2 regions of the Pseudomonas sp. microsymbiont 2 genome follow, and region 2 is predicted to be linked to the other one. Evidence: riboswitches for the same ligand, from Rfam matches in the RefSeq annotation. Region 2 holds a riboswitch; the other holds the start of a gene.
The links. A riboswitch is a leader RNA that binds a small molecule or an ion and turns the genes downstream of it on or off. The one in region 2 is predicted to bind cobalamin.
Positions count from the first base shown of each region.

Region 1 (5,119 bases), 250 kb from region 2:
CACAGGTAGGTATCCAGGCGTGGCAGCCAGACGGCGGCGTCGTCCAGTTGTCCCTCGAGCTGCAATTCACGGTCGATATGGTTGGCCTTGACCAGCTCGAGGATGTCGCGCTGCAACTCGCGCGCGCGACGCGGGTCCAGCAGTTGCGCTTCGTAGTACTCGTCCGCCAGCTGCTCGAGGTGGCGCAACGGTCCATAAGTCTCGGCGCGCGTCAGCGGCGGCATCAAGTGGTCGATGATCACCGCCTGGGTCCGGCGCTTGGCCTGGGCGCCCTCGCCCGGGTCGTTGACGATGAACGGGTAGATGTTCGGCAACGGCCCGAGCAATGCGTCCGGCCAGCACTCGCGGGACAGCCCGACGCCCTTGCCGGGCAGCCACTCCAGGTTGCCGTGCTTGCCGACATGGACCAGCGCGTCGGCGCCATAGCCGTTGCGCAGCCAGAAATGGAACGCCAGGTAGCCATGCGGAGGCACCAGGTCCGGGTCGTGATACACCGCGCTGTGATCGACCTGATACCCCCGCGCCGGCTGAATGCCGACGAAGGTCAGGCCATAGCGCAGGCCCGCCACCATCATCCGCCCGCCGCGATGCAGCGGATCCTGCTCCGGCGCCCCCCAGCGCTCCAGCACCGCGCGCTGGTTGGCCTCGGGAAGCTCGGCGAACGCCGCTTGATAATCGGCCAGGCTCAGGCTCTGGGCACAGGGGCGCTGGTCGAGGTGGTCGAGGTCGTTGGTGACCCCGCCTAGCAGTTGGCGAATCAGCTCGGTCCCGCTGTCGGGCAGGCCCGCCACCGGATAGCCCTGCGCCTGCAGCGCCTTGAGGATGTTGAGCGCCGCACCGGGGGTGTCCAGGCCGACGCCATTGCCGATGCGGCCATCGCGGGTCGGGTAGTTCGCCAGCACCAGGGCTACGCGCTTTTCCTGGTTGTCCAGGCGCGCCAGTGCCACCCAGCGCCGGGCCAGTTCGGCGACGAAATCCATGCGCTCGGGATGGGCGCGGTAGCAGACCACGTCGGACTGACTGCGCTCGCTGCGCCAGGCCAGGTCCTTGAAGCTCACCGGTCGGGTGATGATACGCCCGTCCAGCTCCGGCAGGGCGATGTGCATGGCCAGGTCGCGGGCGCCGAGGCCCTGTTCGCTCTGTTCCCAGGCGGGCTGGTTGTCCTGGGCGCAGATGGCCTGCAGCACCGGCACGTCGCGGCGCAGGGGACGCAGGTTGGGCTGCTCCGGGCTGGACAGGGCGAATCCGGTGGTGTTGATCACCACCTCGGCCTGCACCTCGTCGAGCCAGGCCTCGACCTGATCGAGACAGGCGCGCTCCTTGAGGCTGGCCACCGCGATCGGCAACGGGTTCAAGCCACAGGCCTGCAGACGCTGGCAGAACACGTCGACGAACGCGGTGTTGGCCGCCTGCAGATGCGAGCGATAGAACAGCAACGGGGCCACCGGCCACTCGGGATGCCACTCGGCGTACCAGTCCTCGAGCGCCGCGCTGGCCCTGGCCGGGTGGTACACGGCGGTACGCGGCAAAGGCTGGGGCTCGCTCCAGGCGTAATCACGCCCCAGCCATTGACTGGCCAGGCAATTGAGCAGGTTCAGCGCGTTGCCCTTGCCGCCCTGGCGCAGATAGTGCCAAAGCCGCTCGGCATGCTCGCCGCGCTCCGTGCCCAGGCCGGTCAATTCAGGGTCGGGACGATCATCGCCCGGCACCAGGATCAACTGCACGCCATGGCTGGCCAGTTCGACCAACTGTTCGACACCATAGCGCCAGTAACCCACGCCGCCATGCAGCGACACCAGGATTACCTTGGCGTGACGCAGTACCTCGTCGACATAAAGGTCGACCGAGGCGTGGTTCTGCACCTGCATGGGATTGGCCAGGCGCAGGCTGGGGAAGTCCTCGGGCAACTGCTCGGCGGTTTCGGCGAGCAGCGCCAGGTGCGAATCGCCGCTGCAGAGGATCACCAGCTCGGCAGGGGTCTGGCCGAGATCGGCAATGCTGTCGTCCGGCACGAAACCGCCGGGCTGGGTCCGCAGCAGATGCATGGCTCAGGCGCCCAGGGCCTGGCGCAGGCGCGCCTCCAGTTGCACCGCATCGAGGTCCTGGCCAATCAGCACCAGGCGGGTGATGCGCGGCTCGTCCTGGCGCCAGGCACGGTCGAAGTGCTTGTCGAAACGCGTGCCCACGCCCTGGATCAGCAGCCGCATCGGCTTGCCCGGGATGGCAGCGAAGCCCTTGGCGCGCAGGATGCCAAATTCGGTGACCAACTGCGTCAGCGCGTCGAGCAGCAGGCTGTCGTCGGCCTCGGGCAGGTCGATGGAGATCGAGTCGAAGGCATCATGGTCGTGATCATCATGGTCGTCGCCGTCATGGTGCGAATCGTGGTGGGTGCGACGGCCGTCGATATGCGCCTCGGATTCGGCGCCCACGCCCAGCAATACCTCCAGCGGCAGACGACCGCTGCTCGCCTCGATCACCTTGACCGCCGACGGCAGCTCCTCGGCGACTTCGGCGCGGACCTTGGCCAGGCCCTGGGCATCGATCAGGTCGGCCTTGTTCAGGACCACCAGGTCGGCGCTGGCCAGTTGGTCGGCGAACAGCTCGTGCAGCGGCGACTCGTGGTCGAGGTTGGGGTCGAGCTTGCGCTGGGCATCGACCTGCTCCGGGTAGGCGGCGAAGGTGCCGGCGGCCACCGCCGGGCTGTCGACCACGGTGATCACCGCGTCGACGGTGCAGGCGTTGCGGATCTCCGGCCATTGGAACGCTTGCACCAGCGGCTTGGGCAGCGCCAGCCCGCTGGTTTCGATGAGGATATGGTCGAGATCGCCGCGACGGGCCACCAGCTCGCGCATGACCGGGAAGAACTCTTCCTGCACGGTGCAGCACAGGCAGCCGTTGGCCAGCTCGTAGACGCGGCCGTTGGCTTCTTCCTCGGTGCAACCGATGCTGCACTGTTTGAGGATCTCGCCGTCGATGCCCAGCTCGCCGAACTCGTTGACGATCACCGCGATGCGGCGGCCCTGGGCGTTGTCGAGCATGTGGCGGAGCAAGGTGGTCTTGCCCGAGCCGAGGAAGCCGGTGACGATGGTGACGGGAAGCTTGGCCAGTGTTTTCATGTCGCGATGCCCTTGGCAGCAATGGCGCGGGCAGGCCGGACGACAGCCTCGGCCAGGCCGGCCGGGCGCGTTCGCCACCGGATCACCCCGCCCGGTTGAAAGTCGAAAACGTCACGAGGCAGGTCTCCTGGCTTGCACCGTTCCGGTTTCGATGCCGGTGGGCCGGCGCCTTCCCGCGCGTTACGCAGTGGCTGTGCCGAACCCTTCAGTGCCTACAGTTGCGGGGGCAGCCGCGGCTTGTACCGCGTTCCCGTCTTAGCTCCGGCCTGGGCCGGAGAACCTCGAAGCGGCAAGGCTACGCAGTGCCTGCTTCGCGGTCAACCGCCGCCGCGATTGACGCAAGCCGTGCCCCATGATTTGCTAGCGCATTGCGTTCAGGTGCCCCCATCGGGGGTGAAACGGGAAACCGGTGCGTCACGCCGCCTCGACAGTGTGCGGACAAAGCCGGTGCTGCCCCCGCAACGGTAAGCGAGAGAGACGTCCAGACCACTGTGCCAGCGCGTCGGCATGGGAAGGTGGCCGCCCTCGATGGAGCCCCGCTCCAGCCTCGCCAGCCCGGAGACCGGCCTGACGTGCGGATGAACACCCCGCGGTGGGCGGGCGCTGTCGTATTCCCAGGGCGAGTCGTGCCTTGGAGCGTCGCGCTTGCCCGTTGCCATAATAAAGCAGCAGAGGAACGCGTCATGCCTTACACCAGTGCCAAGCACAGCGTCGCCACCCCCATCACCCTCAGCCAGCGCTTGATCGTCGCGGCAGGCGCCAGCCTGCTGGGTCTGTGCCTGGTGTATTTCGCCGGATTCTCGCACATCGAGGCGGTGCACAACGCCGCCCACGATACCCGCCACAGCGCCGCCTTCCCCTGCCACTGAGTAGACCCGCATGATCACGCGTATTGCCCGTACCGCGGGCTTCAGCGGGCTGCTTGCGGCCCTTTTGCTGACCTTGCTGCAGAGTTTCTGGGTGGCCCCGCTCATTCTCCAGGCAGAGACCTATGAAAGCGCGGCCCCCGTCACCGAACATCACGAGCATGGCGAAACCGCCGCCGCCCATGAGCACGAACACGGTGCCGAGGCCTGGGCCCCGGAAGACGGTTGGCAACGCGTGCTGTCCACCACAGGCGGCAACCTGGTGGTCGCGGTGGGCTTCGCCCTGATCCTCGCCGCGCTCTACAGCCTGCGCGAACCTGGCCGCGTGACCACCGGCGCGCTCTGGGGCCTGGCTGGCTTCGCCGTGTTCTGCCTGGCGCCGACCCTTGGCCTGCCGCCGGAACTGCCCGGCACCGCAGCCGCCGACCTCGGCCAACGCCAGACCTGGTGGATCGGCACCGCCGCCGCCACGGCAGGCGGCCTGGCCCTGCTGGTGTTCGCTCGACACTGGCTGCTCAAGGCGCTTGGCGTTGCCCTGCTGGTGCTTCCACACCTGATCGGCGCACCGCAGCCCGCCGTGCATGAGAGCCTCGCCCCGCAAGCCCTCGCGACGCAGTTCAAGATCGCCTCCTGGCTGACCAATGCCGCGTTCTGGCTGGCCCTGGGCCTGCTCAGCGCCTGGCTGTACCGCCGCTCCAGCCAGGCTTGATGTCCGTGTATCCGCCGGTGCTGTATGCCGGCTTCGGCTGCCGCCGGGGCTGCCCGGTGGAAACCCTGGCGGTGCTGCTGCGTCAGACCCTCGCCAGCAATGCCCTGCCGCTTTCTGCCTTGGGGGCGATCGCCAGTATCGCCCCCAAGGCCCGCGAGCCCGGCCTGCTGGCGCTGGCCGAGCGCCTCGGGTTGCCTTTCGTATGCTTCGAGGCCGAGCACCTGCTCGTCTTCGAGCCCCTGCTCAGCCAGCGCTCGGCCAATGCCTACGCCCAGACCGGCTGCTGGGGCGTTGCCGAAAGCACCGCGCTGGCGCTGGCCGGTCGTGCAACCGACCGGCCACGCCTGCATGTACCGCGCCAGGTCCTCGGTGGCGCTACCCTGGCGCTGGCCATCGGCGGATAATCCGCCCTTTTTCTGCAAGGAACC
Region 1 covers NZ_CM139112.1:3,298,109-3,303,227, forward strand. The annotation lists gene cobN (cobaltochelatase subunit CobN) at 1-2,045, opposite strand, end outside; gene cobW (cobalamin biosynthesis protein CobW) at 2,049-3,116, opposite strand; cobalamin riboswitch at 3,217-3,415, opposite strand; cobalamin riboswitch at 3,475-3,701, shown strand; gene ACYUME_RS14690 (CbtB domain-containing protein) at 3,800-3,985, shown strand; gene ACYUME_RS14695 (CbtA family protein) at 3,996-4,691, shown strand; gene ACYUME_RS14700 (cobalamin biosynthesis protein) at 4,691-5,095, shown strand.
Region 1: linked by a shared signal. The riboswitch ahead of ACYUME_RS14690 (CbtB domain-containing protein) and the one ahead of ACYUME_RS13680 (ABC transporter ATP-binding protein) in region 2 are both predicted to bind cobalamin.

Region 2 (5,119 bases):
CGCCCAGCACGGCCAGCGCCGGCAGCCACAGCAGCGACCATTGCGCCAGCCCCAGGCCACCGAGCATCCAGAACATCACCGAACTGGCCGCGTGTGGGTCGCCGGTGTAGAGCAGCAGGTTGGCCAGTGCCATCACCACGAACGACACCGCCACCCCGGCCAGCAGCAGCCGGTCGCTGTCCAGCCGACCGCGCCGGCTGGCCACGCCCATCACCAGCACCATGCAACCCAGCGCCCCGAGGAAGGCCGCCAGCGGCAGGCTGAAGACCCCGGCGAACGGGCCGAGGAACAGCACCACGACAACGGCGCCCAGCACAGCGCCGGAACTCACGCCCAGCAGGTGCGGGTCGGCCAGCGGATTGCGTGTCACCGCCTGCAGCGCGCCGCCAACCAGGGCCAACCCAGCGCCCACCAGCGCGCCGAGCAGCACCCGTGGCGCGCGCAGTTGCCAGACGATCTGCGCCTGGCCGCGGCTGACATCGCCACCCTGGGCGACTCCCAGCGCCTGCAGGACGATATCCAGCACCTTGGCCAACGGCACCTGCGCCGCGCCAAAGCCCAATGACAGCAGGCAGGACAGCAGCAAGGCGACGAGCAGCCCGCCCAGCAGCAGGCGATAGGCTGCCGGGCTGCGCACCGGCATCACTGCCGGGCTCCGGCGAACAGCCGTGGATGCAGGGCGGTCGCCAGGTGCTCGATCGCCGCGGCGTTGTCCACCGAGGGCGTCACCTGCAGGTACGACAGCACCACGAAGCGCCGCTCACGGATGGCGGTGACGTCGCCCAGGGCTGGATGCTGGAGCAGGAAGTCGCGCTTGTGCTGCCAGGATGTCGGTCCGTAGTCGACGATCACGATGACTTCGGGGTCGCGCTCGACCACGCTTTCCCAGCTGACTTCGGTCCAGCTGGCCCGCACGTCGGCCATGACGTTGTCGCCACCTGCCGTGGTGATCAGCGCCTGGGGCATGCCCAGGCGGCCAGAGGTGGTCGGGCGGTCTTCGCCGCTGTCGTAGAGAAAGACCCGGGGCCGGGCGTGCGCGCCGGCCAGTGCAGTGGTCACCCGCGCCACGCGCTGGCGCAGCTGCTCGATCAGGGTTTCGGCCCGAGGGGCCACAGCGAAGATCCGCCCCAGGTTGGCCAGGTCGGTGTACAGGTCGTCGAGGCTCGCGGGCGGCCTGGGCATGATGCGCGAGCAGGACTCGCTGAGCTCGTACACCGGGATCCCGAAGGCCGCCAGGCGCTGCGGGGTGACCGGCCCGCCGACCTGCATGCCGTAGCTCCAGCCGGCGAACAGGAAGTCGGCGTCGGCATCCAGCAGGTTCTCCACCGACGGGTAGCGCGGGGCGAGTTCCGGCAGGCCGCGCAAGGACTGGCGCATCGACGGATCGAGGCTTTTCCAGCCGCTGATGCCGCTGTAGCCGACCATGCGCTCGCGCAGGCCCAGGGCCAGCAGCATGCCGGTCAGGTTGACATCGTGGCTGACGGCCCGCTGCGGGGCATGCGCGAAGGTCACGTCGCGGTCGCAACTGCGCACGCTGACGGGGTAGTCGCCGGCCAGGGCGTGCAGGGGCAGGGCAACGAGCAGGGTGCAGAGCAGGCGCTTCATGCGTGGCTGATCCAGGTGATGCGTGGGTGCTGCCCCACGGGATGGCGGTCGACCAGGGCGTGGACACCGAATACCTCGGCCAGGCACTGCTCGGTCAGGACCTGGGCGGGCGTGCCCTGGGCGACGATGCGCCCTTGCTCGATCACGTACAGCCGATCGCAGTAGGTCGCCGCCAGGTTCAGGTCATGGAAACTGGCCAGCAGGCTTAGGCCGGTACCGCGCAGGTGGTGCAGCAGCGCGAGCTGGTGGCGTGGGTCCAGGTGATTGGTCGGCTCGTCCAGCACCAGCAGGCGCGGCTGCTGGGCCAGGGCGCGGGCCAGCAGCACGCGTTGCTTCTCGCCACCGGACAGGCCGCTGAAGCCCTGCCCGGCAAGCGCGTCCAGGCCCAATTGATGCAGGGCCTGGTCGATCGGCGCCGGGTCGCCGTCACCGTCCAGCCAACCCAGGTGCGGGGTACGGCCCATGGCGACCACGTCGCGCACGCTCAGGCCAAAGTCCTCGGGAAATTCTTGCTGCATGACCGCGATGCGCTGCGCCAACCAGCGCGGTGGCTGGTGCCAGATGTCCTGGCCCTCGAACAGTACCTGTCCGGCCTGCGGCCGGCTGAAGCGGTAGGCGCAGCGCAGCAGGCTGGTCTTGCCGCTGCCGTTGGGGCCGATCAGGCCGACGCACTCGCCGGGGTGCACGTCGAGGTCGATGCCCTCGAGCAGGGGCGGCCCGCCGGAGAATGGCGACCAGCGCAGGCGCTCGATGCGCAGGAGGGGCGAAGCCATGGAAAAGCCACCGTCGCGAAGTGAATGAGTCCGACGGTGAGCGTGCGTGAAGGCATTGCAGACAGCAGGAGGCCGCAAGACCGGCGCGCACCCGCCCACCGCGGGAGTAGCCAACAGGGGTTCCAGGCCGGTCTCCGGGCTTGCGAGGGTCATGGGGCATTCACCTTCCCATGCCGGCGGCACAGTGGTCTGTCGAATGCCTTGCTCGCTTACCGTTGCGGGGGCAGCGCCGGACTACCCGCGCAAGGCGCGGTACCGGCTTCCCGTTTAACCCCTGGCGCGGCGGCCAGGGACACCTGAAAACAAGGGGCGCATCTGAGCATTTATGCGCGGATGAGTCAATGCGCGCACCCTGTGGGAGCGGGTTTGTCGGGACGCCGAACCGTCGCGAAGCAGGCGCCACGGTGAATGGCACCGGCTGCGCCGGTGTTCGCGGCTAAAGCCGCTCCCACAGCGCCCCGCTGAGTCAATGGGTTATGTGCTACTCGCGCTTCGACACCAGCGTCAGGATGTCATAGCTGGCCACCAGCTCACCCAGCTGGTTGGTCACTTCCACATCCCAGGCCACCACGCCCTGGGGCTGCCCCAGCGGGCTGGCCTTGTCCTGGTCGATCTTGCGCTTGCAGGTCAGCCGCGCCTGGATGGTATCGCCGATGCCCACCGGCGTGATGAAGCGCAGGGTGTCCAGGCCGTAGTTGGCCAGCACCGGCCCTTCACCGGGGCTGACGAACAACCCGGCCGCCGCCGACAGCACGAAGTAGCCATGGGCGATGCGCTTGCCGAACTGCGACTGCTTGGCGGCGATGTCATCGAAGTGCATGTAGAAGTGATCGCCCGACAGGCAGCCGAAGCTGACCAGATCGGCTTCGGTGACGGTACGACGGTGAGTGAGCAGCGACTCGCCGATGCGCAGGTCGTCGAAATGACGGCGGAAGGGATGGACCTCGGTCTCGATCACCTCGGCGCCACGCACGTATTCGCCGGTCACGGCCATCAGCATGCTCGGTGAGCCCTGGACCGCGGCGCGCTGCAGGTAGTGCTTCACCGCGCGCAAGCCACCCAGCTCTTCGCCGCCCCCCGCACGCCCTGGGCCGCCGTGCTTGAGTTGCGGCAAAGGCGAGCCGTGGCCGGTGGATTCCTTGGCCGCTTCGCTGTCGAGCACCAGCAGACGCCCGTGCCAGGCGGCCGCAACCGGAATGGCGCGGGCCGCCACGGCGCGGTCGGCGGTCACCAGGGTCGCCACCAGGCTGCCTTTGCCACGGGCGGCCAGGGCCAGGGCTTCATCGAGGTCGTCATAGGCCATCAGCGTGCTGACCGGGCCGAACGCCTCGATATCGTGGGCGCCGCCATCGCCGTGGGGATCACGGGCCAGCAACAGGGTCGGGGCGAAGAACGCGCCTTCGGCCACGCCTTGGCCTACCGGCGCGAAGCCGTCACTGGCGCCCAGCAGCTGGTCGCAGCTGTCCAGCAACAGGCGCACGCGCTCGGCGACGTCGCGTTGCTGATCGTGGGAGGCCAATGCGCCCATGCGCACGCCCTCCACCGAAGGATCGCCCACCACCACCTTGCGCAGACGTTCGCGCAGGTGGCTGGCCACGGCATCGAGATGCCTGGCCGGAACGATCGCGCGACGGATTGCCGTGCATTTCTGCCCGGCCTTGGTGGTCATCTCCCGCGCCACTTCCTTGATATACAGCTCGAATTCCTCGCTGTCGGGGCTGACGTCCGGCCCCAGGATCGCGCAGTTGAGCGAGTCGGCCTCGGCAGTGAACGGCACCGAGTGGCGTATCAGGTTCGGCGTGACGCGCAGCTTGGCGGCGGTGTCGGCGGAACCGGTGAAGGTCACCACGTCCTGGCCTTGCAGGCGGTCGAGCAGATCGCCGGCGCCGCCGATCACCAGTTGCAGGCTGCCGGCCGGCAGCAAGCCGGAGGCGTGCATCAGGCGCACCACGGCTTCGCTCAGGTAGCTGGTCGACGTGGCCGGCTTGACGATGCACGGCATGCCGGCGAGGAAGGTCGGGGCGAACTTCTCCAGCATGCCCCAGATCGGGAAGTTGAAGGCATTGATATGCACGGCCACGCCGGCGCGTGGCACCAGGATGTGGCTGCCGGCGAAATGACCTTGCTTGCCCAGCGGAATCGCCGGGCCTTCATGCATCAGGTTGCCCGACGGCAGGTCGCGTCGGCCCATGCTGGAATAGGCGAACAGCGTGGCGTTGCCGCCCTCGATGTCGATCCAGCTGTCGGCGCGGGTGGCGCCAGAGTGGTGGGAAAGGGCGTACAGCTGTTCCTTGCGTTCGGCCAGGTACAGTGCCAGCGCTTTCAGGCGCGCGGCGCGCTGCTGGAAGTCCATGGCCAGCAACTGTCGCAGGCCCTGGGCGCGGGCGAAGTCCACGGCTTCGGCGAAGTCCGGGCGTTCTTCTGGGCTGTGGGCCAGGATGTGGCCGTCGAGGGCGCTGCGCAGAGCCTGGGCGCCGTGCTGGCCGATCCAGCGACCGGCGATGAAGCTTTGCAGGGTAGGGGCGGCGGACATGCTGTTCTCCAAGCAGTTCTAAAGGACAGGGCGCAGTTACCACAGCGCCAGGGTGTAGCCGATGATCAGGCGGTTCTCGTCCAGGGCGTTGGTCAGGCCGTTGCCAGAGCGGAAGGTGACGTTGCGCCAACGCAGGCTGACGTCCTTGAACGGGCCGCTCTGGATGACGTAGGTGATGTCGGTGTCGCGTTCGCGCTCGCGGCCGTTG
Region 2 covers NZ_CM139112.1:3,048,630-3,053,748, reverse strand. The annotation lists gene ACYUME_RS13690 (FecCD family ABC transporter permease) at 1-646, opposite strand, end outside; gene ACYUME_RS13685 (ABC transporter substrate-binding protein) at 643-1,605, opposite strand; gene ACYUME_RS13680 (ABC transporter ATP-binding protein) at 1,602-2,378, opposite strand; cobalamin riboswitch at 2,487-2,693, opposite strand; gene paaZ (phenylacetic acid degradation bifunctional protein PaaZ) at 2,860-4,911, opposite strand; gene ACYUME_RS13670 (OprD family porin) at 4,948-5,119, opposite strand, start outside.